DNA from 3 places in the Halomonas sp. 707B3 genome. Region 3 is predicted to be linked to each of the others. Evidence: riboswitches for the same ligand, from Rfam matches in the RefSeq annotation. Region 3 holds a riboswitch; each other region holds the start of a gene.
What was found. A riboswitch is a leader RNA that binds a small molecule or an ion and turns the genes downstream of it on or off. The one in region 3 is predicted to bind thiamine pyrophosphate.
Positions count from the first base shown of each region.

Region 1: another riboswitch for thiamine pyrophosphate. It lies ahead of thiM (hydroxyethylthiazole kinase); the one in region 3 lies ahead of BIS10_RS04100 (sodium:solute symporter).
Region 2: another riboswitch for thiamine pyrophosphate. It lies ahead of tenA (thiaminase II); the one in region 3 lies ahead of BIS10_RS04100 (sodium:solute symporter).

Region 1 covers NZ_JAMZBE010000084.1:5,237-15,611, reverse strand. Annotated here, with positions in the region: partial or broken gene rplO (50S ribosomal protein L15) at 1-15, shown strand, start outside; gene secY (preprotein translocase subunit SecY) at 16-1,347, shown strand; gene rpmJ (50S ribosomal protein L36) at 1,376-1,489, shown strand; gene rpsM (30S ribosomal protein S13) at 1,611-1,967, shown strand; gene rpsK (30S ribosomal protein S11) at 2,020-2,406, shown strand; gene rpsD (30S ribosomal protein S4) at 2,419-3,039, shown strand; gene BIS10_RS11940 (DNA-directed RNA polymerase subunit alpha) at 3,165-4,160, shown strand; gene rplQ (50S ribosomal protein L17) at 4,200-4,586, shown strand; gene BIS10_RS11930 (D-alanyl-D-alanine carboxypeptidase) at 4,789-6,168, shown strand; gene BIS10_RS11925 (DMT family transporter) at 6,277-7,152, shown strand; gene BIS10_RS11920 (dioxygenase) at 7,156-7,896, opposite strand; gene thiE (thiamine phosphate synthase) at 7,972-8,586, opposite strand; gene thiM (hydroxyethylthiazole kinase) at 8,576-9,385, opposite strand; TPP riboswitch at 9,410-9,501, opposite strand; gene BIS10_RS11905 (hypothetical protein) at 9,565-9,909, opposite strand; gene BIS10_RS11900 (DUF2237 family protein) at 10,049-10,375, opposite strand, start outside.
Region 2 covers NZ_JAMZBE010000077.1:2,444-12,818, forward strand. Annotated here, with positions in the region: gene rbbA (ribosome-associated ATPase/putative transporter RbbA) at 1-1,060, opposite strand, end outside; gene BIS10_RS11280 (HlyD family secretion protein) at 1,057-2,124, opposite strand; gene BIS10_RS11285 (efflux transporter outer membrane subunit) at 2,139-3,617, opposite strand; gene BIS10_RS11290 (NAD(P)-dependent alcohol dehydrogenase) at 3,838-4,917, shown strand; gene thiC (phosphomethylpyrimidine synthase ThiC) at 4,948-6,864, opposite strand; gene tenA (thiaminase II) at 6,888-7,556, opposite strand; TPP riboswitch at 7,636-7,790, opposite strand; gene BIS10_RS11305 (hypothetical protein) at 8,201-8,434, shown strand; gene BIS10_RS11310 (hypothetical protein) at 8,439-9,173, shown strand; gene BIS10_RS11315 (tetratricopeptide repeat protein) at 9,286-10,143, shown strand; gene BIS10_RS11320 (hypothetical protein) at 10,225-10,375, shown strand, end outside.
Region 3 covers NZ_JAMZBE010000017.1:2,912-13,286, reverse strand. Annotated here, with positions in the region: gene BIS10_RS04115 (CoA-acylating methylmalonate-semialdehyde dehydrogenase) at 177-1,673, shown strand; gene BIS10_RS04110 (hypothetical protein) at 1,738-2,427, opposite strand; gene BIS10_RS04105 (peroxidase-related enzyme) at 2,602-3,213, shown strand; TPP riboswitch at 3,258-3,361, shown strand; gene BIS10_RS04100 (sodium:solute symporter) at 3,351-4,730, shown strand; gene BIS10_RS04095 (diguanylate cyclase domain-containing protein) at 4,806-6,236, shown strand; gene corA (magnesium/cobalt transporter CorA) at 6,254-7,222, shown strand; gene BIS10_RS04085 (sugar MFS transporter) at 7,219-8,397, opposite strand; gene BIS10_RS04080 (NnrU family protein) at 8,564-9,142, shown strand; gene BIS10_RS04075 (zinc-binding dehydrogenase) at 9,240-10,375, shown strand, end outside.

The DNA.
Region 1 (10,375 bases), on a different contig from region 3:
AAGGTAGAGGACTAAATGGCCAAGTCAGGAAATATGCCGGCGATGGGCAGCGGTCTGAGTGAACTGTGGGCGCGTTTGCGCTTCGTGCTCCTCGCCATCGTGGTGTACCGTATTGGTGCCCACATTCCCGTTCCCGGTATCAATCCTGACCAGCTTGCTGCCTTGTTTAGGGAGCAACAGGGCACCATCCTAGGCATGTTCAACATGTTCTCGGGTGGCGCCCTGGAGCGCATGAGCGTCCTCGCCTTGGGCATTATGCCTTATATATCGGCGTCGATTATCATGCAGCTTATGACTGCGGTCTCCCCTCATCTTGAACAGCTCAAGAAAGAGGGCGAGGCTGGCCGCCGCAAGATCAGCCAGTACACCCGCTACGGCACGGTGATACTGGCACTTGTCCAGGCTACCGGCATGTCCGTGGGTCTGGCTAGCCAAGGCATCGCTTACAGCGCTGACTTCAGCTTCTATTTCACTGCGATCATCACATTTGTGTCAGGCGCGGTGTTTATGATGTGGCTAGGTGAGCAGATCACTGAGAAGGGTATCGGCAACGGCATATCGCTGCTGATCTTCGCAGGGATCGTCGCTGGGCTGCCCAGTGCCGTGGGGCAAGCGTTTGAGCTTGCTCGCAATGAAGGGGCCTGGAATGTTCTTCCGCTGTTAGCGCTGTCAGTGCTAGGTATTGCCACCGTTGCGTTTGTGGTGTTCATTGAGCGCGGTCAGCGCCGCCTTAAAGTGAACTACCCGCGACGCCAGGTCGGCAATAAGATGTATGCAGGCCAAAGCAGCTACTTACCTTTGAAAGTAAACATGGCGGGTGTTATTCCAGCTATTTTTGCTTCCAGTATTCTTCTCTTCCCGGCCTCTATCGGTCAGTGGGTGGGTGCTGGTGAAGGAATGGAGTGGTTGCAGCGTGCATCACAAGCGTTAGGCCCCGGCCAACCGCTTTACATCTTGCTTTTCGCGGCGGCAGTGGTATTCTTCTGCTTCTTTTACACAGCGCTGGTCTTCAACCCCAAGGATGTGGCTGACAATTTGAAAAAGTCAGGCGCCTTCCTGCCGGGCATTCGCCCCGGCGAGCAGACCGCTCGCTATATCGACAAGGTGATGACTCGTCTCACTCTGTTCGGTGCCTTGTATATCACTGCGGTTTCCTTGATGCCCCAGTTCCTGATCGTAGCGTGGAACGTACCGTTCTTCTTCGGCGGAACGTCGCTTCTGATCGTGGTAGTGGTCATCATGGACTTCATGGCCCAGGTGCAGTCGCATCTCATGTCGCATCAATATGACTCAGTGATGAAGAAGTCCAACCTGAAAGGCTACGGTAGCGGCGGCATCATGCGCTGAGGCGCGCCGTTGCGAATTGGAGAGAACGATGAAAGTTCGAGCTTCCGTAAAGAAGATGTGCCGTAACTGTAAGATTATTCGTCGCAATGGCGCTGTTCGCGTCATTTGCATCGAACCGCGGCACAAACAGCGTCAGGGCTAAACCTGGGCTGTATTAAGCCGGTGCCGGCATACCCCTTGCCTTAGGGCTCTTAAAGGGGTATGCTGTTGCGCCTTTTGTAGATGAATAAACGAGCAAGCCGCTCAAATTTCGGAGTAAGCTGATGGCCCGTATTGCAGGCGTCAATATCCCGGACAACAAGCATGCGGCGATCTCGCTGACCTATATCTTCGGGATTGGCCGTACTCGCGCTCAGCACATCTGTGCTGCTGCCGGTATCGCGCCGACTGCCAAGATCCAGGATCTGTCTGGCGACGAGCTGGATACCCTGCGTTCTGAAGTTGGTAAGTTTACCGTAGAAGGCGACCTTCGTCGTGATGTCACGCTTAACATCAAGCGTCTCATGGACTTAGGCTGCTACCGTGGTCTGCGTCATCGTCGTAGTCTTCCGCTGCGTGGTCAGCGGACTAAGACTAACGCGCGTACCCGTAAGGGCCCGCGTAAGCCGATCCGCAAATAACACGCAGGCTCTTTAATAGAGAGCTGACGTTAAGACAGGAATAGACATCAACATGGCTAACCCGCGTAGTAACCGTAAAAAGGTTAAAAAGCAGGTAGTGGACGCCGTAGCGCACATCCATGCCTCTTTTAACAACACGATCGTGACGATCACAGACCGCCAGGGCAACGCTCTCTCTTGGGCAACAGCCGGTGGTTCGGGTTTTCGTGGTTCTCGCAAGAGCACCCCGTTCGCTGCTCAAGTAGCAAGTGAACGTGCAGCGACTGCTGCAGCCGAGTATGGTGTGAAAAACGTAGACGTGCTGGTCAAAGGCCCCGGTCCCGGCCGTGAATCCGCCGTGCGCGCACTGAATGCCGCCGGCTTCCGCGTGCAAAGCATCGTAGACGCGACGCCCATTCCCCATAATGGCTGCCGTCCGCCTAAGAAACGCCGCGTTTAAGGAGACAGATTCATGGCTCGTTATATTGGACCTAAGTGCAAATTGTCTCGTCGTGAAGGCACCGACCTCTTCCTGAAGAGTGGCGTGACTCCCTTCGAGAAAAAGTGTAAATCCGAGCAAATCCCGGGTGTACACGGCCAGCGTCGTCAGCGTCTTTCCGACTACGGCTTGCAGCTTCGTGAGAAGCAGAAAGTACGCCGTATGTATGGCGTACTCGAAAAGCAGTTCCGCAACTACTACAAAGAAGCCGCTCGCCTGAAAGGTGCGACCGGTGAAGTATTGCTGCAACTGCTTGAATCCCGACTGGACAACGTCGTCTACCGCATGGGCTTCGGCTCGACTCGCTCTGAAGCGCGTCAGCTGGTCAGCCACAAGGCGATTTCCGTGAATGGCCGCACCGTTAACGTTGCTTCCTACCAAGTGAAGCCCGGTGACGTTGTTGCTATCCGTGAAAAGGCGAAGAACCAAGCCCGTATTCAAAACGCGTTGAGCATTGCTGCCAACCGTGGCGACATCGCTTGGATCGAAATCGACGCCAAGAAGATGGAAGGCACTTTCAAGGCTCTGCCTGAACGCGGTGACCTGACTGCCGACATCAACGAAAACCTGATCGTCGAGCTGTACTCCAAGTAAGCAGTTTGATTTACGTTTCTGCTTCTTGAGGCCTGGGCGGGATAGCAAAGCTAACCGCCCAGATGCTCTTGAGTATTGTGCTTTAGAGTACTCAGTATCCGTTTGGCAGCCTGAAAGGTGTTCATATGCAGCGTTCAGTGACAGAGTTTCTTCGTCCTCGCGACATCAAGGTCGAAGAAATCAGCGCACATCATGCCAAAATCGTTCTCGAACCGTTCGAGCGCGGCTTTGGTCACACCCTGGGGAATGCACTTCGTCGCATTCTGCTTTCATCCATGCCCGGCGCTGCCGTGGTAGAGGCTGAAATTGCCGGTGTAGAGCACGAATACAGTGCGCTCGAAGGGGTGCAGGAAGATGTCATCGAAATCCTCCTGAACTTGAAAGATGTTGCGATCAAGATGCACAGCCGCGATGAGGCGGTGCTCTCGCTGAACAAGCAGGGCCCAGCCGTCGTCACCGCTGGCGACATTGCGCTTGATCATAGCGTCGAAATCGTCAACCCGGACCACGTCATTGCACACGTCAATGAAGGTGCCGAGCTGAAAATTCAGCTTAAGGTAGCGCTGGGTCGTGGTTACGAACCGGCTGACGCTCGTGGCTCTGATGAAGAGACCCGTGCTATTGGCCGCCTGCAGCTGGATGCCACCTTCAGCCCTGTTCGCCGCGTTTCCTACTCGGTCGAAGCCGCTCGTGTTGAGCAGCGTACCGACCTCGATAAGCTGATTATCGACCTGGAAACTGACGGTACCCTGGATCCGGAAGAGGCTATCCGTCGCAGTGCGACCATTCTGCAAGAGCAGCTGGCCGCCTTCGTCGACCTGGAAGCTGACAAAGAGCAGGAAGTCGAAGAGGAAGAGGATCACGTTGATCCTATCCTATTGCGCCCCGTAGACGATCTTGAGTTGACCGTACGCAGCGCTAACTGCCTAAAAGCCGAGAATATTTACTACATCGGTGATCTGATTCAGCGCACAGAAGTGGAGCTGTTGAAGACCCCGAACCTCGGTAAAAAGTCTTTGAATGAAATCAAAGATGTATTGGCGGCGCGTGGCTTGTCCCTCGGTATGCGGCTGGAAAATTGGCCACCCGCTAGCCTGAAGGACGACAAGGCCTCCGCGTGAGTGTCGACTTGAGTCCCAGTTTGGTAAGGAATCACAACCATGCGTCATCGTAAGAGTGGTCGTCATCTGAATCGTACCAGCTCGCACCGTCAGGCCATGTTCAAGAACATGTCTGTCTCGCTGGTCGAACATGAAGTTATCAAGACAACCCTGCCTAAGGCCAAGGAACTGCGTCGCGTTATCGAGCCGCTGATCACCCTGGCTAAGCAGGATAGCGTTGCAAACCGCCGTCTGGCGTTTGCTCGTACGCGCTCCAAAGAAGCCGTCGGCAAACTGTTCAACGAGCTGGGTCCGCGTTACGCCGAGCGTCCGGGTGGTTACATCCGTATTCTCAAGTGCGGTTTCCGCACTGGCGACAACGCCCCGATGGCTTACGTTGAGCTAGTAGACCGTCCGGTAGCTGAAGAAGAAGCTGTAGCTGAGTAAGGCTATCCCTTCTTTTTTAGCAAAATGAAAACCGACCCTTTTGGGTCGGTTTTTTTTATGCTTCTACGCTGGAAATACCTAGGCTTATGAGTGTTAATCAAACATGTGCAGATCAATTTATGCAGTAGGCATGCTAGGCTAAAGCAGCAGCCGTAAGAGCGGTAAACGGCATCGCGGCGTGTTCAATCAGCAAGAGGTCGGTATGGCAACAACACGGAGAATGGGCGCAGCGTCTTGGGTAGCTCAATGGCTGTTAATAGTGCTCGTCGTGACGTTCGTTGGCAGCGCTAGTGCCCAGGGAAACCCGCGTTATGCAGGCATTGTGGTCGATCTGGAGAACGGCGAGGTAATGTACGCTGAAAATGCTGATGAGCCGCGCTACCCCGCATCGCTAACCAAAATGATGACGTTATATTTAACGTTTGAAGCGCTGGAAAATGGCACGCTGAGCCTCAATCAGCCGCTGTCCGTCTCGGCCCAGGCAGCGGCCATGCCCGCGACCAAACTATGGCTCTCGGCAGGTAGCTCTATCCCGGTGGATACGGCCATTCGCGCCTTAGCAGTGCGTTCTGCCAACGATGTGGCGGTCGTGGTGGCAGAGGCACTAGGAGGCAGCGAGCAACGCTTTGCGAACCTGATGACGGCGAAGGCGCGTGAGTTGGGCATGAATGCCACTACCTTCCGCAATGCTTCGGGCTTACCGGATGATCTGCAAATCACCACCGCGCGAGATATGTTGACGCTCTCGGTGCGGGTGATGCAGGACTTTCCCCAGTATTACCACTATTTCGGTTTGCAGGAGTTCACCTACCGCGGTACTCGCCATACCAGCCACAACCGATTGGTGCGTGACTACCCAGGGGCCGATGGCTTAAAAACTGGTTTCATTCGCGCCTCAGGCTTTAACGTGGCCACCACTGCTGTCCATGATGGCCGCCGTATGGTAGCCGTAGTGATGGGTGGATTCAGTTCCTCTTCCCGTGATACCCATATGGCAGATCTGCTAGACCGCAGCTTTATGCGTGCGTCGCTAAGAGATCAACGCTCATGGCTTGCTGATACCAGTTTCTCAAGTGAGTTTATGGGGTTTGCGGGACCAGCCCAACCGCTTACTCAGCCTCGCTCACAACCGATGATGGCTAATGTCTCCGCCACGTCGCTATCACCCACACGGCCCATGTCTAACAGTACGCCGGCACAAACCGTTGAGGCCCAGCTTCTCCAAGCGGAGGCCGCACGTGAGGAGGCACCAGAAGCTGCCTCGCAAGATCCACTGCAAGCCTTTATTGAGCGGGAGCGCGTGCTGGCGACGGCATCTCCCACTGCGCAAATGGCCTCTGCTGGCTGGGGCATTCAAGTAGGTGCCTTTAGCCAGGCGGCCCAAGCTGAGCAATTGGCTCGCCAAGCCGTGCAGCGCTTACCCAACAGTGTCGGCGGGCGCGTAGCGATCGACCAACTTCAAGGACAAGCCACGGTATTTCGCGCTCGTGTGGTCTCGCTAAACGAATCCCAGGCGCGGCAAGCTTGCCAAACGCTTCAGGCGCAGGGCATGGATTGTATGGTGGTCAACGCAAGCCTTTAACCACCGCAGTGGTTCACCGCCCCGCTAATGTACGTTGGCGGGGCTTTTTATTGTATGTCGATGATATCCGAGTAGGACCATAACAATAGCAACACAAGGAGCATGTTTATGACGCCATCCTTAAAAGGCATACTTTGCATGTGCTTAGGCGTGCTGTTTTTAGCACTAGGGGACGCAGTATCAAAGTGGTTAGGGGCGGTGCACTCCCCGATACAAATTATTTTTTTCCGCACGCTGGTATCGTTACCGCTCATTGCTCTGTTGGCTTATTTTAGCGGCGGGCTACGTAAGCTGCGCACCAAGCGGCCAGGCGTTCATCTGCTGCGTGGGTTGATCTACACCGCCACCATGGTGTGCTTTGTGTGGGGGCTAACCCTGTTACCGCTGGCAGAAGCCACCGCCATTGCGTTTGTCGCACCGCTATTTGTCACGCTGCTATCCGTGCCGCTTTTAGGTGAGCGTATTGATCCGCCAGTGCTTGTAGCATCACTGGTAGGCTTTGTGGGCGTGCTGATTGTAGTTCGCCCGGGCGGAGATGCGTTTCAACTAGGCGCCATGATTTTGCTGGCCGCAGCGGTATTTTATGCCCTGATGATGGTCACGGCGCGGCGCTATGGCGCGAACGAGCACCTCTGGGCCATGGTGTTCTACATGACCATGGTGCCGCTGGTGGTCACCGCAATCAGCTTGCCCTGGGTATGGCAAACGCCGCAGCCCTGGCACTGGCTAGGCTTTGTAGTATCCGGCGTGTTAGGCGTAGGGGCCACGGCATTTATTACTCTTGCGTTTCGCTATGCACCTGCAGCCATTGCGGCACCGTTTGATTACACCGCGATGCTCTGGGCAGTGCTGCTAGGCTGGTGGTTCTGGGGTGAACTGCCCGACCTCTGGGTATGGGTCGGCAGCGTACTGATTATGATCAGCGGGCTCGCCATTGCCTACCATGACCGACGCACCACTTTGAAGCGCCGCCCCACAGCGTAAGCGCTAGGCAAACTGATAGACATCCATTGCCAGCACGCCGTGCTCAACACTGTGGTGTAGCTGGGTGGCGGCGCTGCCGCCTGCTCCCATAGCCACCAGCAGCGGCTGGAAGTGCTCTGGCGTGGGATGATTGCGCTTGGCGTCTGGGGCGGTTTGCCAGTTGGCCAGCGCGTCACGATCGCCCTCGCGCAGCCGTGCATTAACCCACTCGGCAAAGCTACCTACCCAGGCCGGTATCTGGCTACCCTGTGGCTGAAGCTCATAGAGGTTATGGGTCAAGCTCCCCGAGCCAACCACTAAAATATCCTCCTGGCGCAGCATTGCCAGCTGCTCGCCCAGGGCTATCAACTCGGTATTACTCCAACGGCTGGGAAGCGAAAGCGACACTACCGGCACGTCAGCGTCAGGGTACATCAGTGAGAGTGGCACCCAGGCACCGTGGTCCAGGCCGCGCTCCACGGGCGTGGCGCCGAGCTGCTTGGCCAGCCGTTGGGCCAGCTCAGGGTTACCAGGAGCAGGGTACTGAACCGCAAACAGCGCATCAGGAAAGCCGCCAAAATCGTGGATGGTGACAGGCTTTACGCTGCTGCTGACCTGCAAGTGTGGGGTCTCCCAGTGCGCGGAAACGACCACCACGGCCTTAGGGCGTAGGGTTTGGCCCAACTCCCGTAAAAAGTGATGGGCGGGGGTGGGCGTTAGGGCAAGCATGGGCGAGCCATGGGAAATAAACAGGCTAGGTAGCATGGGGAAAGCTCCACGGAGATGGCCTGCCAAACTCAGCCACTACGTTGGCAAAGGCGGTGAGGTGGATAAACGGACTCATCCGGCGCGAAACGCGAGAGCCGCTTGGTGTGGGTCGGACTGGCCGCAAATTGCTGAAATCACCGCGATGCCGTTCGCGCCTGCCGCACTGACTTGAGCAGCGTGTTCGGCTTTTAAGCCGCCAATCGCCACGCTGGGCAGGGGGCAGGCGCTGGCAAGCTCTGCTAAGCCATCAAAGCCAATCGGCTGAGCGTGATCCTGCTTGCTCACGGTAGCAAACACCGGCCCCAGTCCCACGTAATCCAGCAGCGCCACGGGGGCGCTTTGCAGCTGTTCCAACGTATTGATCGACAGCCCAATAATGGCCTGGCGCCCCAGTGCCTGGCGCGCCTCTTGAACGGCGGTGTCGCTCTGGCCAACGTGCAGGCCATCGGCGCGGCTGGCGATGGCGACGTTTAAGCGGTCATTAATGATCAAGGGCACACCGCTACCTTCCAGCAGTGCTTTCAGCCGTGTTGCCTGGGCAATCATGGCCTTATCGCTGGCATGCTTATCGCGCAGCTGCACCATGGTCACGCCCCCCTTCACGGCGGCTTTCACGGTCGCTTCAAGCCCCGTTTCGGCGCATAACGCAGCATCGGTGACTAAATAGAGCGAAAGATCAAACGGCATGGAGCGTCTCCAGCTGGCTAAGAGAAGAGAGATCGTCAGGGGTAAGGGCATACAGCGCATCCAGTAGCGCGACCTGAAAACTGCCCGGCCCACTGGCCTGCTGCCCCGCACGGCTTCCGGCAATGCTGAAGCACGCCAGCGCAGCCAGCGTTGCCGAAAGTGGATGGGCCTGGTTGGCGGCCAAAAACCCCGCTACCAAAGCGCTTAACCCGCAGCCCAGGGTGGTTACGCGCGGCATTAGCGCGTGGCCGCCCGTTAAACGGTAGTGGTGGGTGCCATCGGTAATAAAATCGGTTTCGCCGGTCATGGCAACAATGCAGCACTGCTGCTTTGCCAGCTTGATCGCCGCTTGGGCGGCATCCTCCGTTGTGGTGGTGGCATCGACGCCGCGACCTTGGCTGGCTAAGCCAGTGAGCGCCATGACTTCCGATGCGTTGGCGCGAATGACGTTAGGCCGATGGGCAAGCAGCGCGGTGCAGACCTGCTGACGAAAGGCGGTGGCCCCGACCGCTACTGGGTCTAACACCCACGGGGTGCCTGTTTCTTTAGCCGTGCGAGCGGCAAGCTGCATCGACTCTGCCCAAGGGGTAGAGAGCGTGCCAATGTTAATGGAGAGTGCGCCCGCTATTGCGGTGAATTCAGCCACCTCTTCAGGGGCATGCAGCATGGCAGGCGAGGCGCCCGTAGCCAGCAGCAGGTTAGCCGTGCTGTTCATCGCAACATAGTTAGTCATGCAGTGAACAAGCGGCGTGGTATCGCGCAGAGTGACGAGCATCTCGCCAAGCGGGGGGTGGGTCATAGCATCCTCCCGGCGGAGGAGGTGGTGAAAAGCACCACGACTCCCTACGCCGGCGTTATCCGGTTCAGGTTCAAAGGGTGCTTCTCAGCCGCCAAGCGGCGCCCCTGTCGTTGGGGGTACTATCCTAGCCTTGAGCGAGGCTGTAAAGCCCCAGTGCAGCCGCTACTTTTCAGCAACGATTAGCGGAAGGCGATGCGGGTGCCGTAGGTCAGCATTTCATCTGGGGTAATTGCACGGCCAGAGACACCAATCATCTCATCGCCGCACTGGTCAGCGCAGGTGAGCACGCCATGGGTAAGCCCCAACTGCCCCAGGGTATCGCGAATCTCCCCTGTGCCAAGAAAAGTACGAACGCGGCCGTGGGCATCGCTAAGATCCGACACCCCATTAGCGTGATGGAAGCGAACCTTATAGATACCGTCCATGGACTCCACTTCGACAATCGGCGAAAAGCCGTTTTGAATCGCGTGGGCTAACTGCTTCAACGTTAGGCGGTCGCCAAGCGTCATATCGATTGCGGTCATGGCACACTCCCATCGGACGCCGCCATTGGGGCATCGCTAACTAAATTGTAGAGTTATTGAAATAGAAGTGTAGAGAGGTTGCATAGAAATTCCAGTGGCTAATTTTCACCAATGAAGTCGCAATAGGTAGCGGTACAGATTAATGCACCGCATCCAACGCATGCTGCTGTAGCTTAATCAGTGGAATAATCTCCAGGGTGCGCTCGTTCGTGCCGGAAAGAATCACCGGCGGTGCCAGCCCTACCTCGGCAGCTTCGGCCCAGCGGTGGGCGCATAAGCACCAGCGGTCGCCTGGGGTCAGGCCAGGAAAGCCATACTCCGGGCGAGGGGTAACCAAATCGTTTCCCTGTGCTTTAGAAAAGGCTAAAAACTCCTCAGTAACCAGCGCGCATACCGAATGCACTCCCACATCGTCAGGGCCAACGCGGCAAAACCCATCGCGGTAGAAGCCGGTTTTAGGAGAGTG
Region 2 (10,375 bases), on a different contig from region 3:
GGGTATCCATATCGCGGGGATCTACCTCCTGGCCCAGCAGCCAGGCCTGCCCTTCGCTTGCGGGCAGCAGGCCGGTGAGGATCTTCATGGTTGTTGACTTGCCGCAGCCATTGGAGCCGAGAAAGCCAAAGATTTCACCACGGCGAATGCGAAAACTGACGTGATCAACGGCGATAAAGTCGCCGAAACGCATGGTCAAGCCCTTAGCTTCGATGGCGATGTCTGTATCGGCAACGGCAGGTAAAGGAGGGATGTGAATGGGGTGGTAGCCGCGCTTTTTCTCTTCTGGCAGCAGCTTGATAAAGGCCGCATCGAGTGAATCGCACTCAGTGCGTGCTAACAGTGCGGGTGCATCACCGGTAGCCAGTATGCGACCCGCATCCATGGCTACCAGCCAATCGAATCGCTGGGCTTCATCCATATAAGCAGTGGCCACGATGATGCTCATTTGCGGACGCTCAGCGCGAAGGCGGGCGATTAGCTCCCAAAACTGAACACGGGCCAGCGGATCGACACCAGTGGTGGGCTCGTCAAGAAGCAACAGGTCGGGGTCATGGATCAATGCGCAGCACAACCCAAGCTTCTGCTTCATGCCACCGGAGAGCTTGCTTACATGGCGGTTTAGAAACGGCAGCAACCCCGTTCTGCGGGTAAGATCATCAATACGGCGGCGGCGTTCGCTGGCTCCGTGGCCAAACAGCCGGGCGAAGAATTGCAGATTCTCCTCCACCGACAGCGTAGGGTAAAGATTCTTGCCTAGCCCCTGGGGCATGTAGGCGATACGGGCTCCTATGCGCTTGCGATGCCGCTTATCGCGCATGTCGCCCCCTAACGAAGTGACCGAGCCCTCCTGCACAGCGCGTGCCCCAGCCAGTAGCGCCAGCAGGCTGGATTTACCGACACCGTCAGGGCCGATCAGCCCCACCATGCAGCCACCGGGTATCTCCAGGTCAATGCCATCCAGCACTCTCTTCTTGCGGTAGTGCAGGCGCACGCCCACCAGTTGCGCGACGCTTTTGGGAGATTCAGCCGCCGCGTTGGTGGAAGGGAGCGGGGTCATGGTAAGGCCTGGCCCGCCAGCGCGGCCGGCCACTCAGCGTCGGCATCCAGCTTGACCCAAGCGACGCCTGGTAGGCCGGTTTTAACCTGGTCTTGATGCTCACGTAGTAGCTCCGGGTCGATCTGTGCCTTAACCCGAAACATGAGTTTCTGGCGCTCGGAAGCTGTCTCCACGGTTCTGGGCGTAAATTGCGCAGTGCTGGAAACGAAGGAGATACGTGCGGGAATCGGGAAGTTGGGCATGGTATCGAGCACGATGCGAGCTTCACTACCCAGCGCTACTCGACCGACAATCTCCGTGGGTAAGAAGAAGGCCATGTGAACATCATTCAGGTCGACCAGATTGAGTACCCGGCCTCCTGCAGCAAGCACCTCGCCGGGCTGGGCGACGCGAAATTGCACACGACCATCCCGAGGTGACACCAGCTGGCTATCATTGATATCGGCGTCGATACGGGCGATGGTGGCCAAAGCCGCTGTCACACTAGAGCGAGTACCGATTAACTGCGCGCGTGCCGCTTCCACTGCGGCCCTGGCAGCCGCTACTTGGGCCCTGGCCGCGCTAACGGCGGCTTGAGAACCATTGACACGGGCACGGTCATCATCAAGCTCTTGGGTTGAGGCGGCACCATCACGGGCAAGCGCCTCAGTGCGTGCCAGGTGGCGCTGGGCTGAATCGAGTTCGCTCTCGCGCTGTACCACGGTCGCTTCAGCGGCCGCCTGATCGCTTTCGCGCATGACGACCTGAGCCTCGGCACTGAGCACGAGATGGGTGGCCTGTTGATGTTGGGCAATAGCCTCGTCCCGTTGTGCCTCTAGCGCTTTCGTATCCATTAGCGCCAGCGTTTGGCCAACGATGACCATGTCGCCTTCGTCGACCAATACGTTGTGAATGCGCCCGGCAAGCTTGGTCGCGATATCAATTTCGACGGCCTCAAGACGGCCATTTCCACTGGCAAAGCCTTCACCGAAACCCTCGTCATCCAGGTCGACCCAGTAGTAATAAAGCCCAGCGGCGACGGCAAGAATAGCCAGGGCAATCAACAGTTTTTTAATGGCGTGCATGACGTATGGGCGCCCTATAGAGAGTGAACAAGAGAACGGTGGGTACGAGCGCTTTCGATAGCCGCCTGATGCTCTCCGCCACCCAGCGCGGCATACAGCGCGATGCGGGCTGAAATCATTTTACGACGTATCTGTACCTGTTGCTGCTCGGCATCCAGCAGGTCACGCTGGGCGTCGAGCACCTCTAAATAGGGTACTGCCCCGTGGTCATAACGTAGCTGCGCGAGGCGTGCGCGCTCGCGTTGTGCAGCGAGCAAATCGCTAGCCGTTTGTGCCTCTTCCACTAGCCACCGCTCTGCTGCCAAGGCGTCCGCAACATCGCGGAATGCCTCCTGAACAGTCTGTTCATAATCCACCACCGCCTGCTCACGACGCACTTCGGCTAAATTGAGACTGGCGCGAAGTCGGCCAGCAGTGAAGATCGGTAACGAGGTCGTAGGGGCGAATTGCCAGGTACGGCTATCGTGACTGAATAGGTTGTCGAGATCTCTACTGGCAGTGCCTAGCGAGCTGGTGAGGGCAATGCGCGGAAAAAACGCTGCCCGTGCCGCGCTGATATTGGCATTAGCCGCACGCAGCGCATGTTCTGCCGCACGAATATCAGGGCGATTAACCAGTAACTCGGAAGGCAGGCCGGGAGGCAGGGCAAACAATTCATCGCTATCTGCCAACGGGGGTAGCTGCCACGCTGTTTCGGCGGGGGAGCCCAGCAGTAACGCCAGGGCATTGGCCTGTTGGGCGCGGGCATTCTCGAGCTGAGCACCGAGCGCCCTTGCTTGATGCAGCAACACCTCGACTTGACGCAGTTCAAGCTGCGCTGCGGCGCCCACCTCGACTCGACGGTTAAAAATCAGTAAGGACTGTTCGCGGCTTGCGATGGTCTGGTGGGCGAGCTGTAGGCGGTTATCAAGCTCCAGCAACAGGTAGTAACTATTGGCCACTTGAGCGATAAGGCTCAGTTCGACAGCGCGGCGCGCCTCGTCGGTGGCCAAGTACTCTTCTAATGCAGCCTCGTTCAGGCTACGTACCCGGCCCCAGAAATCCAGCTCCCAGTGGTTGAAACCAACGCCCACCTCATATCGGTTGCTAACTTGAGGAGCGCTGGGGGCATTCAGGTCGCTAGGCACACGAGAGCGCTCGCTACTGGCTTCGGCACCGATGGTTGGCAGCAACTCTGATTGCTGAATGCCATAGAGGGCGCGAGCCTGCTCAACCCTCAGCAGTGCGCTGCGCAAATGGCGGTTGGTGGTCAGTGCTTGTTCAATCAGGCGCTGTAGCTGCAAATCGGTAAAGTAGTCGCGCCAGGGGAGGTTGGGAGCTGCAGATATTTCAGAGAGTGCCGTTGAGCCAACTTGGTAGGTGGAGGGCAGTTCAACCGCTGGAGTGGAGTCGGGCGGTGGTAGCGAGATGCACCCGGCCAGAGGCAGCATCAGTACCGTGCTGAGCAAAAAGTCAGGTCGTACTCTCGGAATACAAAACACGGTTGAAACCATGAGTATCGCCGCCACGCTCAGGGAGAAGCACTACGGTTAAATTGAAAGCACTATTTTAGTATCTAATTATTGATAATTGATCGCATTGACATAGATCAATAAACAACCGATCAGGCGACTATTTTTATCTTGCACAACCTTGATGGAGCGCAAGATAGCGGAACGCCTGCTATGACGTAATGGTGATGTGTCATGACTCCCCTCACTGAGGAAGTGTTCCATGCCTACCATGATGAAAGCGGCCATTTTCGTTGAGCCCGGCCGCATCGAAATTGACGAAAAACCCATTCCCGAGATCGGCCCCAACGACGCGCTGATGCGTGTGACCACCACCACGATCTGCGGCACCGATATACATATCCTGAAAGGTGAGTACCCGGTGGAGCGCGGCTTAACCATCGGCCATGAACCCGTGGGTATTATTGAAAAACTGGGTGCCAACGTTAAGGGCTACCAAGAAGGCCAGCGGGTCATTGCTGGCGCCATCTGCCCCAGTTTTACCTCCTACGCCTGCCAGGATGATTGCTGCTCGCAGGATGGCGGCCACCACGGCCACGGGTATAAACCGATGGGCGGCTGGCGCTTTGGTAACACCATCGACGGCGCCCAAGCCGAGTACCTGCTGGTGCCGGATGCCCAGGCCAACCTCTCGCCAGTGCCGGATGGCCTAACCGACGAACAAGTGCTGATGTGCCCGGATATTATGTCCACCGGCTTTGCCGGTGCCGAAGCCGCTGGTATCAAAATTGGCGACACGGTGGCGGTATTCGCCCAAGGGCCGATTGGCCTATGCGCCACGGCGGGTGCGCGGTTGCGTGGGGCCGGGATGATCATTGCGGTAGACGGTGTTGATGAGCGTTTACAGATGGCCAAGCAGATGGGCGCGGATGTAACGCTGGATTTCCGCAAGGTGGATGTGGTCGAGGAAATTCTCAAAATCACCGGCGGGCGCGGCGTCGATTCCGCGATTGAAGCGCTTGGACTGCAACAGACTTTTGAGTCCGCTCTGCGGGTGCTAAAACCCGGTGGAACGCTCTCCAGCCTGGGTGTTTACTCCCAAGACCTAACGATTCCGCTGGGTGCTTTCTGTGCGGGCCTGGGTGACCACAAGATCGTTACCTCACTTTGCCCTGGCGGCAAAGAGCGTATGCGCAGGCTGATGAGCATCATTGCCGCCGGACGGTTGGATCTTGGCCCCATGGTGACCCACCGTTACGCGCTGGATAATATCGTCGAAGCCTACGACCTGTTCTCCCACCAGCGCGACGGCGTATTAAAAGTGGCCCTCAAGGTTTCCTGAGGGCCACAGGCAGCGTGCGATGCCGCTTTTTTATACCTCCTGGTAAAGCTCGCTGCCTTCCCGGCGGAACTTCTCCGCCTGCTCCTGCATGCCGCGCTTCACTGCTTCGGCGTCGCTTTCGCTGGCGTTTTCCGGGGCGCGGTCGCGGTAGGTATCGCGCACTTCCTGACTGATCTTCATCGAGCAGAACTTCGGCCCGCACATGGAGCAGAAGTGCGCCACCTTGGCGGAGTCCTTCGGTAGGGTTTCATCGTGGTATTCCCGCGCGGTGTCGGGGTCTAGGCCCAGGTTGAACTGGTCCTCCCAGCGGAACTCGAAGCGCGCCTTGGAGAGCGCATTATCACGGCGCTGCGCGGCCGGATGGCCCTTGGCTAAATCCGCTGCGTGGGCGGCAATCTTGTAGGTAATGATGCCGGTTTTTACGTCGTCCTTATTGGGCAGGCCCAGGTGCTCTTTCGGCGTCACGTAGCAGAGCATGGCGCAGCCAAACCAACCAATCATCGCCGCCCCAATGCCAGAGGTAATATGGTCGTAGCCGGGGGCGATATCCGTCACCAGCGGCCCAAGGGTATAGAAGGGCGCTTCGTCGCAGTACTCCAGCTGCTTGTCCATGTTCTCCTTCACCAGGTGCATGGGCACATGGCCGGGGCCTTCGATCATCACCTGTACATCGTGCTTCCAGGCAATGTGGGTCAGCTCGCCTAGGGTTTTCAGCTCCGCCATTTGCGCTTCATCATTGGCATCGGCAATCGAGCCGGGGCGCAGGCCGTCGCCCAGCGAGAACGCCACATCGTACTGCTTGCAGATCTCGCAGATCTCCTCGAAGTGGGTATACAGGAAGCTCTCTTGATGGTGATACAAACACCACTTTGCCATGATGGAGCCGCCACGGCTAACAATGCCGGTGACGCGGTTGGCGGTGAGCGGCACATAGCGCAGCAGCACCCCCGCGTGAATGGTGAAGTAATCCACCCCCTGTTCCGCCTGCTCGATCAGCGTATCGCGGAAGATCTCCCAGGTGAGGTTTTCGGCAATGCCGTTGACCTTCTCCAGCGCCTGATAGATGGGCACCGTACCAATCGGCACCGGCGAGTTGCGGATGATCCACTCGCGGGTTTCATGGATGTTCTGGCCGGTGGAGAGGTCCATGATGGTATCCGCGCCCCAGCGGATGCCCCAGGTCATCTTGTCCACTTCCTCTTCAATGGAAGAGGTGACCGCCGAGTTGCCCAGGTTGCCGTTGATCTTCACCAGGAAGTTGCGGCCAATGATCATCGGCTCGCTTTCCGGATGGTTGATGTTATTGGGAATAATCGCCCGCCCACGGGCCACCTCATCGCGCACGAACTCCGGGGTAATTTCCTTGGGCAGGCTAGCGCCAAAGCTCTGGCCCGCATGCTGATGGCCCAGAATGCGCTCCACCTCTGCCGTACCCAACGCCTGGCGGCGTTGGTTTTCCCGCAGGGCGATAAACTCCATTTCCGGCGTGATGATGCCCTGGCGGGCGTAGTGCAGCTGGGTCACGTTCTTGCCCGCTTGTGCCCGGCGCGGGGTGCGGGTTAAATCAAAGCGCAGCTGGGCCAGCGTCGGGTCGTTGGCGCGGCGCTGGCCGTATTGGCTGGTGGGGCCATCTAAAAACTCGGTGTCGTTGCGCTCTTCAATCCAGGCCCGGCGAAGCTCCGGCAGGCCTTGGCGCAAATCGATATTGGCGTTGGGATCGGTGTAGGGGCCGGAGGTGTCGTACACCAGCAGCGGCGGGTTCTGTTCATCCACGCCACTGGTTTTGGTGGGCGAGAGAGTGATTTCCCGAAACGGCACGCGAATATCTGGCCGCGAGCCTTCCACGTACACCTTGCGCGAGCCGGGCAGCGGCGCCACGGCGGCGGCATCCACCTGGGCGGTTTCGGCTAAAAAGTGGGCAGTTTTACTTTTAACAGTCTTGGTCATAACGGTTTCCTTGTTGTTGGTCATTATTCAGAAAGGTCTAAACCCATCTGCCAAAAATCGATTTCCAGGCGGGTGGCATCGCGGAAGATTTTGCTTAGCTCAGCAAAACGGGCGGGGGTGACATCGGCTAAGCGGGCATCCAGCCACGCAAGTTCCGCCTGCATGGCGGCTTGGAATTCCTCGCCTTCGTACATGGCAATCCAAGCATCGAAAGGGTTTTGCGCGTCGCGCAGGGTAGAAGGCTGCGCGTTCAGCCAGTTGGCGATTTCGCCGTAGCCCACCAAGCAGGGGGCCAGCGCCACGTGCAAATCCAGCAGATCGCCTCGGTTGCCGGTATCCAACACATAGCGGGTGTAGGCCAGCGTGGCGCGGGCTTCGGGGAGTTCGGCAAGCGCTTGCTCACTGATGCCCCACTCCTCGCAAAAGCCCACGTGCAAGCCCAGCTCCACATCCACAATGGCTTTCAGGCCTTCATGGGCTTGGCGCAGATCCGCCAGGGTGGGGCTTTTGTAGGCGGCCAGCGCGTAGGCGCGGGCGAAGTGGATCAAGAACAGGTAATCCTGCTTCAGGTAGTGGCGAAACGACGCCTCAGGCAGCGTGGCGTTGCCCAGCTGGCGCACGAAATCGTGCTCGATATAAGCGCACCAATCGTCTTGGCAAGCGGTGGTGAGATCGGTAAAGCGGTAGCCCATGATGCCTCCGGTGGTAATGATCCGGAGGGCAGGCGAGAAAGATCGAGGGAATGGCACGGAAGGGTGGCGTAAAGGTGCGCCGCGGCCATCGCTTGATCCCTACGCCGGTACCCGCGCCGCCATTCAAAAAGCAGTGCATTAGCCGGATCAGGTTCAGCGGGACCAGCGCTCGGTAGCCAAAAGCTCACCCTGCGCCATCTCAGCCGGATATCACCGGCACCCCGTCAAGCTGTTCGTGGATGGAGTGTAGGAGGCGGGTGGGGGAGATGCAAGGGGGCTTATTTTATTGGGCGCACAGAAGTGGGCTGCCGTGAAATCAATAAACAACAAGAAAAGACGATGGCATTGAGTGCTTGCCCCCTATGGTTGCCTTGACGCGTTCCATCAGTTTCATAGGTGGATGCCCCAATTATGCTGTTCATAAAGACAGTATTATTGAGGCAAGCAAAACGCGCAAGCCCGCGAATTTTGGATATAAAGCCAAAATTCGCTTTGCTTTCAATAGAGTCAATGGTGTAGAGTCAATTTGATGGCTGTGAACCAGCAGTCAATGTGACGTCGCGTTCATTGAGGTTTTATTGCAGGGTGTATAATCACTGTTAGGCTGCCGAGTTACGCTGTGTAACCGAAGAAGGAAAAATGAAATGAGCGGCATTGAGATATACATTCGGCATCGGAGTGAGGGAGCCTTACTCAATATCTACTTGGACAAAAAAACCAAGGTGGCACTTGTTGCTGCACTTGAGAACGGGAAATTTGATGACCCCAATGTGCCAATCAACCTAGAGTTATCAATTCTTCCTCAGTGGCTTAGTGAGGAGAATTCAACACACGTGAGAGTTCCGATCTCCGAAATAAATATCAGTACGGATGAATAGGGCAATGATAAAAAACATCGCTGACCTCAGTTCGGATGAGGAAAAATACAAAGATAAAGTCTGGTTTGAGATAGAAAGCCTCATCAACTGTTATATCGAACTTACACCGGAACAGCGTGTAGCGCTAAAAGACAAAGTTCTCAGTGAAGCGGAAGACCAAATAGCGCTCGCACGGAGAATTGGGATAACGCCGTTTGAACTCGAACAAGAACGCGTTAGGAAAGCAAACGAAAAGATACGTGAAATTCGTAAAATTGAATTAAATGGCTACACCCTTGGTATTGAAGAGTTTTGGGAAAAGTTCGAAAGCATATTGAGTTCAGTCTCCTTCTTTCCTTCTCCCGTTACGATAACATTGGCTGGAACTACAGCGCGTGAGGCAATATATCGCGCGTCATCTCCAGAGCCCCGAGAATCCTATGAGGCATGCAACCAACTCTTAGGGATATGCGACCCCAAAGCAGTGCAAGGCTTCTCAAAAGCAATTAGAGAAAATTACGAGATCTTACGAAAATCTAAGATTTTGAGGTATACAGAAGTTCGCGCCGTGAACAGTCGTCTCGTTTGCGACAAATGTGTAGAGCAAGGTGATAAACACCTTTCAACAGATGCTCTTTTAAATGCGTATGAACTCGGAGTTTTGCCGTTTCCACACGAGCTACCTTCCGAAGGTGAATTTCGCTGGTGCTCAGGGCCAAAGCTTTTGCTCGCTCCGAACGATGATTTTGGGTTGAGATAAAAGCATAAAAATTCATGCCAATCAACCAGCAGGCAGGCCTTGTAAAAATTTATGCCATCACGCAATCAATAGCTTTTGCGGTAGGACTTAATCAGAAGAGGTTTCAAAAATTGTGATTCGTTATCCTATATTCATACTTGTTCTTTGTCTTTACGCACCTGTTTTTGGACAAGAATTGACACTATTGCAATCATTCTCCGCGGCTGAAAAAGCTCTGGAGGAAAAGGATTACTCTACCGCTTTTAGATTGTTCAAACCTCTTGCTGAACAGGGAAATTCTGAGGCTCAAGCTAATCTTGCGTTGATGTATGAACACGGACGAGGGGTTAAGAAAGATCTTGTAGAAGCATTTAAATGGCATAGCTTAGCTGCCAATCAGGGATTAGCATGGGCTCAAACTAACCTTGGGATTGCCTATGCTAATGGTCGCGGCGTCGAACAAAACGATCAGGAAGCAGTTAAATGGTTCCGCAGTGCTGCTCTTAAAGGTAAAATAAGGGCTCAAGAACTCCTTGCGTCTATGTATGATCGTGGGCGCGGAGCGCCACAAAACCAAATGAGTGCCGCTCAATGGATTAATCCTTCCAATTTAATGTATATTGCTGAGCTGGCAAAAGACTATGGGGACATGGTTCATTTTGAAACACGTGATGCCGAAGAAATCGTTCGCAACTTCGATATCAAATGTAACAGCAGAATGGATGACCGCTACCTACCTTTGTTCAATATAATTCTTGCTAGGCTTCCTAGTCAAAACGGAAATGAAATAAAAACTAATACCTTCGTTTTGGAAAGGGATGGCGAAGTTAGGATTGTCGATTCACATGAATTATCCAATGGCAGATCTTTCGAAACCGTTGTTTTTCAAATAAACAAATGGGGCGAGCTTATCCCAATGGGTGGCATTACAAGCTCCGCCGTATTAAATGCTTGTTTCAGTTCCTTCGGCCCAATATGGCTTATTGAATAGCTTCAAGTATTGAATAATTTTTTAAAATGAATATTCCTAACGTCATCTTCTAGAGGATTTTTTCAAAACGCGGAGTTTCAAGTGAAACAGAAAAATAAAAAAATCCCTCGTGAGTTTTTCAGTTATGCCGAAACTCTAGCCACTATGAACGACGAGAAATTCGCCAATGAATTTGTGGAATCTGAGGACATGGTCGAACATTATATTTGGTCGGTAAGAAATAATGAGAAAG
Region 3 (10,375 bases):
GGTATGTCTTAGAAACAGCATAGCGAGGGCGCTGCCGAGAGGGAAAGGCGAATTGCATTTGGCTAAACGTTTTTGTCTTTATCGAGTGGCTAATTGACGTTTACGTTAACTTGCTGATATACCCTACAGGCTCCCTATTAGAATCCATAACAAACACAACCACGAGGATCAGTGTTATGTCCGTTCGCGAAATACCCATGTATATCGATGGTCAGCCAGTGATGTCGCAAAGCCAGGAGTGGCGCGACGTTGTTAACCCGGCCACCCAAGAGGTAGTGGCTCGCGTTCCATTCTGCACCTCAGAAGAGGTCGAGCGGGCCGTTGCCAGTGCCAAAACGGCGTTTAAAGAGTGGCGCAAGGTGCCGCTGGGTAAACGCATGCGCATTATGCTCAAGCTTCAGGCCCTTATTCGCGAGAATACGGCAGAGCTTGCCGCGTTAATTACCGAAGAGCATGGCAAAACACTGCCCGATGCCGAGGGTGAAGTAGGCCGCGGTCTTGAGGTGGTGGAACATGCTTGCTCCATTACCTCGCTGCAGCTAGGCGAGTTGGCGGAAAACGCAGCGAACGAGGTAGATGTTTATACCATGCACCAGCCGTTAGGCGTGGGCGCGGGTATTACGGCATTTAACTTCCCGATTATGCTGCCCTGCTTTATGTTCCCGCTGGCTATTGCCACGGGTAACACCTTTGTATTGAAACCCTCCGAGCAGGACCCGAGCTCTACCATGCGGCTAGTCGAGCTAGCCCATGAAGCGGGCATTCCCGCTGGCGTGTTAAACGTGGTGCACGGTGGTCCGGATGTAGCGAATCAAATTGCTGACCACCAGGATATCAAGGCGCTGTCGTTTATCGGCTCGACTCATGTCGGCTCGCTGCTATACAACCGTGCCGCGGCGGCAGGCAAACGGATGCAGGCGATGATGGGGGCCAAAAACCACTGCGTCGTTATGCCTGACGCTAACCGCAGCCAAGCGATTGACAGCCTGTTAGGGTCTGCCTTTGGCGCGGCCGGGCAGCGCTGCATGGCGAACTCGGTAGTGGTGCTGGTGGGGGAAGCCCGGGAGTGGATAAAAGATATCGAAGCCGGTGCCCGTGGCATGAAAGTAGGGCCAGGCTCCCAGCGCGATGCAGACCTGGGGCCTTTGGTATCGCCCCAGGCGAAAGAGCGGGTTGAGCGCTTAATCAGCGCCGGTGAAAAAGAGGGCGCCACACTTCTGGTAGATGGCCGTGGCTATACGGTGGACGGCTACCCGGATGGCAACTTTGTAGGACCGACGCTATTTGCCGATGTAACGGCGGATATGACCATTTATCGGGAAGAGATTTTCGGCCCTGTGCTGTGTGTGGTTAGCGTAGAAACGCTGGATGACGCCATCAACTTTATTAATGCCAACCCCAATGGCAACGGCACGTCAATTTTTACCAACTCTGGCTGGGTGGCTCGCCGGTTTGAAACGGATATCGACGTTGGCCAAATTGGTATCAATGTGCCGATTCCTGTTCCCGTTGCTTACTTCAGCTTTACCGGATCTCGGGCATCCAAGCTGGGTGACTTAGGCCCCAACGGCAAACAGGCGATTGCTTTCTGGACGCAAACTAAGACCGTCACGGCCCGTTGGTTCGAACCTGAAAACGTCTCTAGTGGGATTAACAGCACCATTTCGTTGTAAAAGATTCGTTGTTATACGTTGGGCGATGCGCCTCTTCCACGCTAGCGGAGGAGGCGCAAGCGCGTTAAAAACGATCAAATAGTGGCAGGCTGTCGTTGAGCAGTTGCTCAATGGGGGCAAGCTGGCTTTCATGGAGCACTAGCAGGTAAGGGGCGTCGTGCTGCTCGCTTATGGGTGCCAGCAGTGCAAACTCACCCTCTTCCATGTGGAATTCATGGATTTCACGGGGGCCATGTGGGGTATCGCACTGAGAGCAACGATAACTGTCATCTTCGCCGTAAACCAGGCGGTGATACATCTTAAATAGCGTATAGAGGGCTAACCCACCATCAAACGCAGGCCAACGTGCAGGCGTCTCGACAATATCGTCTGTCAGCGTTTGGCCTTCTGCCTCGGCATCTGCGATGGCATCGGCAAGAGGGGCAGCTAAAATGGCCGTGTTATCGGCAGGTAGCGGCGCATTTTGCCGGGCGGCGGTGGTAAAGCGCTCCACGGCAGTGTGGTAGTCATCTAAGCTATGTAGCGCATAATCGGCGTGCTGCAGGTCAGATGGCTCAAAGCCTCCGTTCTCCCAGCCATGAATGACACGTAGAGTGACTTGCCCGCGCTGCATCGGGCGCGCTAGCAGCGTATGAAGCATAACGCGGATATGTAGCTGACGCTCATCCGTATCGTTTTCGAACGCACGGTAAGGGTCGGCAAAAAGCTCATGCAAACGCCCTGGCGTGTGCTCTTTAGCTTCAGAGTATGTCATGGTGGTTTCCCTGTTAGTACGCCGCTTTGCTGATAACGTACGGCTTTTATGACATGGACTTAATAAGAGTATGGTGAGCGCGAACGCGAAATGAAAGGTGCTTTAGTTAGCAATTTGTTACCAGTTAATTTAATCGCGCTATTTATATCATGAACATAACAAGAAGGTGTCAATATGTCTGCTGCTATTAGCCGTTTTAAACTTCCCGAAACGCTGGATGATGTGCCAAGCGATATTCGTGATGCGATGTTAGCTGTGCAGGAAAAAGCGGGGTTCGTGCCTAATGTGTTTCTGATGCTGGCGCATCGCCCTGAGGAGTTTCGCGCTTTTTTTGCCTATCACGATGCCCTGATGGAGCGCGACTCCGATACGCTGACCAAAGCTGAAAAGGAGATGATTGTGGTGGCTACCAGTGCCCGCAATCGCTGCTTGTACTGTGTGGTTGCCCATGGCGCGCTGGTACGCATTTACAGTAAAGACCCGTTATTGGCCGATAATATCGCCATTAACCATACCGTCGCGGGGCTAAGCGAGCGTCATCGTCTAATGCTCGATTTTGCGCTGCATAGCGCTATCGAACTAGGGGAATTTTCTCCGCACTGGCAAACCCGTTTAGAAAAAGTGGGGTTTACCTTAGATGACTGCTGGGATATTGGCGCCATTGCGGCGTTTTTTGGTATGTCGAATCGCTTGGTGACCCTAGCGGGCACGCCGCCTAATTCCGAGTTCTATCTCATGGGGCGCGTGCCGAAAAAGCCTGACGAATCGGTTCGCGAAACGCCGTAAGACTTTACTACGGCGCTGCTTTGATTGAGGATAGCGCCTTCATTCACTGTCGCCAGGGGAGCCCAAAACGGGCTGAGAATGCGCGTAACGCAGACCCTGGAACCTGATCCGGTTCGTACCGGCGGAGGAAGCGCGACATGCCATACCTAACGTATGCTGTGTTAGGCGCAGCCCTGTGCTGCTTTGCATTTCTGGGTCTTCGGGCACGCTTTGGCGGCGGCTCGCTGGATGATTATGTCACCGCCCGCAACTCGCAAACTGCGTCCACTCTGGGGCTGTCTTTTTTAGCCTCTGGAATGGGTGCCTGGATTCTGTTTGCTCCACCTGAAATTGGTGCCTTTGTTGGCCCCGTGGCGCTGCTGGGCTATGCCTTTGGCTCGGCGCTTCCGTTTATTGTATTGGGCCTTTATGGGCCAAAAATACGCCAAGCGCTGCCAGAAGGGCGCAGCATCGCGGAGTTTGCTGAGGCGTGCTATGGCAAAAACGTTCGTCGCTTTGTGGCGATGGTATCTGTTGCTTATATGGGCTGCTTTTTAGCCGCTGAGTTAACTGCCATTGGGGCCATTACCGCGCTGCTCTCTGATGTGCCGCCTGCCGTGGTGATCATTGGCGTTGCTCTAACGACGCTGGTGTACACCGTGATGGGCGGCCTTCGCGCCAGCCTTGCGACCGACCGTTGGCAGGCATGGCTGCTGTTGGCCCTACTACTGGCGGTGGCGAGCGTAACGCTTTGGCGGCTACCGAGCATGCCCAGCGACGCCGCTTTACCCTCATTGCCAATCGGTAGCTCGCTCAGCGTGGCATTGACGCTGGTGATTGCTGTGACGGCTGCCAATTTATTCCACCAGGGCTATTGGCAGCGGGTGTGGGCGGCACAAGATGACCAAAGCCTTGGGCGTGGCGCCTGGCTAGGCGGTAGTATGACGATTCTCGTGGTGATGGTAATTGGTGGCGTGGGCATGATGGCCGCCATGAGCGGTGTCAGCTTAGGTGAGCCGCCCATGCCGTTTTTTGCGCTGTTAAGCGATGCGCCGATATGGATCACTCTGCCGTCACTGGTACTTGCCGTTACCCTGGTCACGTCTAGCGTCGACACGTTACAAAACGGGATTGCCTCGCTATGGGCCAGCGGCGACCGCCCAGATGCTTTAACCAAGGCCCGCTGGCTCACTGTCGCGATCATGGTGCCGGTGATTGTGATTGCTCTGCAGGGGCTCTCGGTGCTTCGCCTGTTCCTGATTGCCGATCTGCTGTGTGCCGCCATCGTGGTACCGGTACTGCTTGGCTTATGGCAACGCATGACGCCTATGGCTGCGATAGGCGGCGGGCTTGCTGGGCTAGTGGGCGCTGTGCTGCCGGGTTGGTTGAGCCAAGGCAGTGTTAGTGCGGGCGTGATAGCAGCCACCTTCCCCGGCAGCGTACCAACCCTTGGCCCGTTTGTTGGGGCGCTGCTGCTCTCAACTGCAGTGAGTATGATCATTGCTGGAGCCAACAAGCGCCGCGTCCTTGCCCGTTAATCAAGGCGTTAAGCAGGAAATTTCGTTTCGCGTTATGCTGGCAGGGGTCTGACTACTACTGTAGGTGCGATCGCCATGAGCCACCTGTTACCTCCTAACGAAAATGCCCGTTTGGCTGCGCTTAACGAGCTAGCACTGTTGGATACGCCGAACGAGCCTGTTTTTGATCGCATTACGCGCTTGGTAACGGTGCTACTCGGTGTGCCACAGTCAACTATCACTCTGATTGATTCTGATCGGCAGTGGTTTAAGTCGCAAGTTGGCATCAATATCTCCGAAACGCCGCGGGATGTGGCGTTTTGTGCCTACACCGTGCTGGAAGCTTCTCCGTTGGTGGTGAAAGATGCGCTGCAAGATGAGCGTTTTGCCACCAACCCTTTAGTGACTCGACCTGATGGAATACGTTTTTACGCAGGCATTCCGCTTAAAAACTCACAGGGACTGGTGCTGGGTTCGCTGTGTGCGATGGATAGCAAACCGCGGCAGTTGAGCGCTCAGGAGCAGGCCGCGTTGCAAGATTTAGCCGACATTGTGACCGGTGAGATTCACCTGCGCGAACGGCTCATTAAAGAGCAAAAAAATAGTATTGCCACCCAAAAAGCGCTCACTGAGCTTCATCAAAGCCTTGAACAGCAAATCGAGCGGCGTACTCGCGAGCTCAATTTGGTGATTGAGTCTGCCTACGATGCCTATCTGAGCATTGACGCCCAAGAGCGGGTGCTGGACTGGAACCGTGCTGCAGAGAGCATATTTGGCTGGAGTCGCAAAGAAGCTTTAACGCGCCCACTAACGGCGCTTATGTTTCCCCAAGGGCTACCCAATCAAGATGAATCTGCGCCTATTTCTTGTGAGGCGACGCGCCGTGATGGCGTCCGCTTGCCGGTCGAAGTACGCCTGAAAAGCTATGAGATTAATGGTCGGATGCGCCGTAGCCTGTTTATTCACGATATCACTGAGCGCCAGCAGCTAGAGCGGCTTCGGGATCAACAGGCCCGTGAAGATGTACTGACTCGGTTGCCTAATCGCCGTGCGCTTGACGAGCGCCTATCCGAAGCGATGGCGCGGGTACGCCGTACCCTAAACCCGCTTGCGGTGCTGTTTCTTGATTTAGACGGGTTCAAGCGTGTTAACGACCAGCATGGCCACGCCATGGGTGATGAACTGCTGCGCGACGTTGCCAAGCGCTTGCAGTATGCCGTTCGCGAGACGGACTTTGTTGCCCGTTGGGCAGGAGACGAGTTTGTCGTGCTGCTAGAAGGAGTCACCGCCGAGGCGCTAGAGCCATTGGCCCAGAAACTGATTCACCTCATTGAAGAGCCGCTTCATGTTGGCAGCGCTACCTTACGGGTTAGTACCAGCATCGGTGTAGCGCTATTTTTGCCAGGGGCGTCTGAAACGGCTCAGGAGTTGTTAAAGCGAGCTGACGTGGCAATGTATATGGCTAAGCGGGCGGGTAAAGCGCGTATAGAGCTAGCGCGCCCGGCAGATATAACGCCCAAGACTTAACGAACCCAGGGAAGAAAATGATTCGTTGCATATTAACCACCCCAGAAGGCGATGTGCGTGAGGGGGATGTACGCCTAATCGACGACTGGAAAACAATGCCCACTGCCCATTTGTGGGTTGATATGAAAGGCGAAAGCGAAGCGCAGGAGCGTGATGTGCTAGAGCGTTTTGACTGCCATCCCTTGGCCATTCAAGATGCCCATAAAGAGCGACACCCGCCGAAAATTGAAGAGTTTGAGAACCATACGCTGATTATTTATCGCGGCATTTCATCATTCGATGCCCAGCTTAATTTTGTGCCCCAGCAGGTCTGTTTCTTTATCGGCGAACGTTTTTTGATAACGCTTCACCCCGGAGAAGCCTTGAGTATTGAGCGGCTGTTAAATGAGCAGGGTAAGGCGTTGCTGGCGCTTTCCCCAGAGCATGTGGCATTAAAAGTGATGTATACCTCAGCAGGATTTTATATTGATAGCCTGCTGGAGTTTGAGATGGAACTTAGCGATCTTGAGGATGAGCTGCTCGAAAACGGCAACGATGTTCTGATGCGTAAAATTACGACTTACCGCTCGCGGCTGGTGAAAATGCGGCGCATCTTTAGCTATCACAAAGGTATTACTCAAGAGCTAACAGCGTATGACTACGCCCACTTACCTAGAGGTGAGAGTGAAACCCTGCACGCGATTACCGATGTAGAGGAGCGCTTTGAGCGCCTCTATACGCTGACACAAATGTACTACGATATTTGCGGTGACTTGGTGGATGGCTATATCTCTATTTCTTCTCACCAGCTAAATATCACCATGCGTGTTTTGACGGTGATTACCGCTATTTTTGTTCCGCTGACGTTCATTGCCGGTATTTACGGAATGAACTTCGAATATATGCCTGAGCTTAGCTATCAATACGGCTACTTCTTTGTATGGGGGGCCATGTTGGGTATTGGCGGTATTTTAATCTGGCTGTTTAAACGCAAAGACTGGTTCTAAAGCCCTTGTCGGGCGGTGAGTTGGTGTAAACGAAATGCCAGCATGCAAAGCCCCAGCGCAATCAAGAGCCACAGAGCGGCCAGTAACATAGGAAAAGCCCGGGCCCCGGCGATATCCAGCAGCGGGCCTGTTAAAGACGGAATAATCAGCGCACCGCTACCCGCTGCGGTAAAAATAGCGCCGGTGGTGCGGCCCCGCATCACAATGGCCTGGTTGCATAGCGCAAAGAGTGTCGGGAAAAAAGCAGAGGCCGAAAGCCCAAACAGCAGTGCTCCGAGGCTTAGAGGCAGCCAGTTAAAATGCAGGCCGGCCGAGGCACCCAAGCCCAGCGCCAAACAACTGGCTAACACCTGCCAGGGTGAACAAACACGCAGCAGAGGAATGGCCAGCAAACGGCCAGCAGATAGCGCTAGCCAGAATAGGGTGGCCAGCAGTGCCGCCTGCTCGGTAGTCAGCCCTGACAGCGCGCCATACGCCGTCACCCAGCCAGCAAACGTAATTTCAATGCCCACATAAATGGAAAACAGCAGCATAAATAGCCCCAGCAGCAGTGGGTCACGATGTTTGAGCGCTGCCAAAGTGGCTGGGTCAGGGTCTACCGTTGGCATAGTCGGGCTGGCAAAGCGCGACAGTGGCCACAGCATGGCAGCCACGCTTAATGCAACAATCCAAAACGTGAGATGAAATTGCCCGGTAAGTGAGAGTGCGGCAATCATAATCAGCGGCGTAAGCATGTTGCCGAAGCTAAAGCAGAAGTGTAGCGCGCTCACGTTTGGGCCTGCCGCATCGCGGTGTAGCCATAGCAGTAGCGTATTTCCCCCCGCGTTTAGCGATACTTCCGCAAAGCCCAACAGCATAAACAGCAGCGTTAACAGCACCAGGAGCGGGCTAAGCGGCGCCAAGGCGAGTCCTGCCACCGCCAGTACCCCCATCATTAACAACACGCGATGGCCGTTAAAGCGGTCCATCAGCAGTCCCGTTACAATAGCGCCGCTCATATTGCCCACCGCTCGGGCGGTGAACAGTACTGCAATCTGGCTCATGGAAGAACCGCTCGCTGCGGCTAAATGAGGCAGGGCAGGGCCTAGCAGCCCGCCGGTCATGCCGATGGCGATAAACAGGCCAAAATAGGTCCAGGTAAGGCGACGATGATACGCAGAGATAAAGTGAAGCATACCGTTCCTTGGCAGGGTCTGAGGGATGCGGCTGGTTGGCTAGCTTGACGTGTTTTTCATCCCATCACTATTGGCGAAAAGTTGACGCCGTGCCATGTGGTTTACGCGGGAGTGTGGCATGCTCGCAGTCGACCAACGACCTGCAACTCACCAGAGAGTGAACACCATGACGATTATGATCTTAGGCCTGCTAATATTTCTTGGCGGGCACTCGGTACGCATTTTTGCTGAATCCTGGCGACAGCAGCAAATAGCCGCACGCGGCGAAGGCACCTGGAAACTGGCTTACTCAGCCGTGGCCGTGATAGGGCTGGCCCTCGCGATTTATGGCTATGGCTTAACGCGCTTGGACCCTATCCATATCTGGTTTCCGCCGATGGGCTTACGCCATGCAGTGGCGTTATTGATGCTACCTGCGTTTATTATGCTGGCAGCTGCTTACGTACCGCGTAACGCTATCAAGGCCAAACTAGGCCACCCCATGATGCTGTCAGTTAAAATTTGGGCGTTCGCCCACCTGCTGGTGAATGGTCGACTGGGCGATATCCTCTTTTTTGCTGCTTTCCTTGTATGGGCCATTTTGGCGTTTAAAGCTGCCAAGCAGCGTAGCCGCCAACATCCTTCAGCGCCTCAGGCCACCTCGCTGCCCGCGACACTGGCAACGATTGCCATTGGCGTGGTGGCCTACGGACTGTTTGCTTTCTACTTACACGGCGTACTGATCGGCGTACCTGTTTTTGGCTAGCCCTTTGATGCATCTCGCAGTTTTGTTCTCTTAATATCTTGAACCTCGCCGGGCGTTTGTTATTGTCGCGGCGTATGCACTAATAAGGAGCCAGCCCATGGCCGACACGCAACACACTGCCCACGCGACGCCCATCCCAACAAAGATGTCTGCGATGTTATTAACCGGCCACGGTGATGTGGATGCTTTGCAGTATCGACAGGATGTGCCGACACCAAAGCCAGGGCCTGGCCAAGTGCTCGTCCAGGTAACGGCCACCGCGAAAAACAACACCGACCGCAAAGCGCGCGAAGGGCTCTACCCGACGAAGGGCAAGGAGGAGGTTACCTCGTTTGCCATGGGCGGTTCGCCAACCTTAACGTTCCCGCGTATTCAAGGGGCCGATGTTGCCGGGCGCATTGTCGCCGTAGGTGAGGGTGTGGATGAGCATCGTATCGGCGAGCGTGGCCTACTGGATTTCAACATCTACGCCGATGAGCGTCGTGATATTAACCTCACGCCGGACTACTACGGCCACGGTGCTGATGGCGGCTATGCTGACTATATTGCGGTGCCTGCCGACCAGTTCCACCACGTCGCTAACCCTGAACTGCATGATGCTGAGCTGGCCGCTATGGGCATGTGCTCCTATCAAACCGCCTACCACATGATGACTGCCGCCAACGTGCGCGCAGGCGAGCGGGTGTTGGTTAGCGGCGCCAGCGGCGGGGTGGGCACGGCGCTCATTCAGCTGTGTCGCATTGTTGGGGCGATCCCTTATGCGGTAAGTCAGCTTGATAAAGCCGATGCGCTTATTTCGCTTGGGGCGGAAGCGGTGATTGACCGTGGCGACCTGCCAACGTTTGTCGAGCGTGTGCTGGCGGAAACCGGTGGCCAAGCGATTGATGCGGTGATGGATCTGGTAGGCGGCGAAATGACCGACCTTTTCATCGACACCATGATTGGCGATATGCAGCGCCGCACCACCTATCCACGGCTTTCCATTGCTGGTGCCAGCGGCGGCAATATCAGCGAAATCATGTGGACTCGCATTTATCTGTATCAGGTGCAGATTTTCGGTGTGTCCCACGGCACCCGGGAAGAGGCAGAGCAGCTGATTGACTGGATTCGCAGCGGCGAACTTAAACCCGTTTTGCATGGCGCCTTTAAGCTCTCCGAGCTACATGATGCCGAACGCTATTTTGTAAACCGTGGCAGTAACTACCTGGGTAAAATCGTGATTGTTCCCGATGC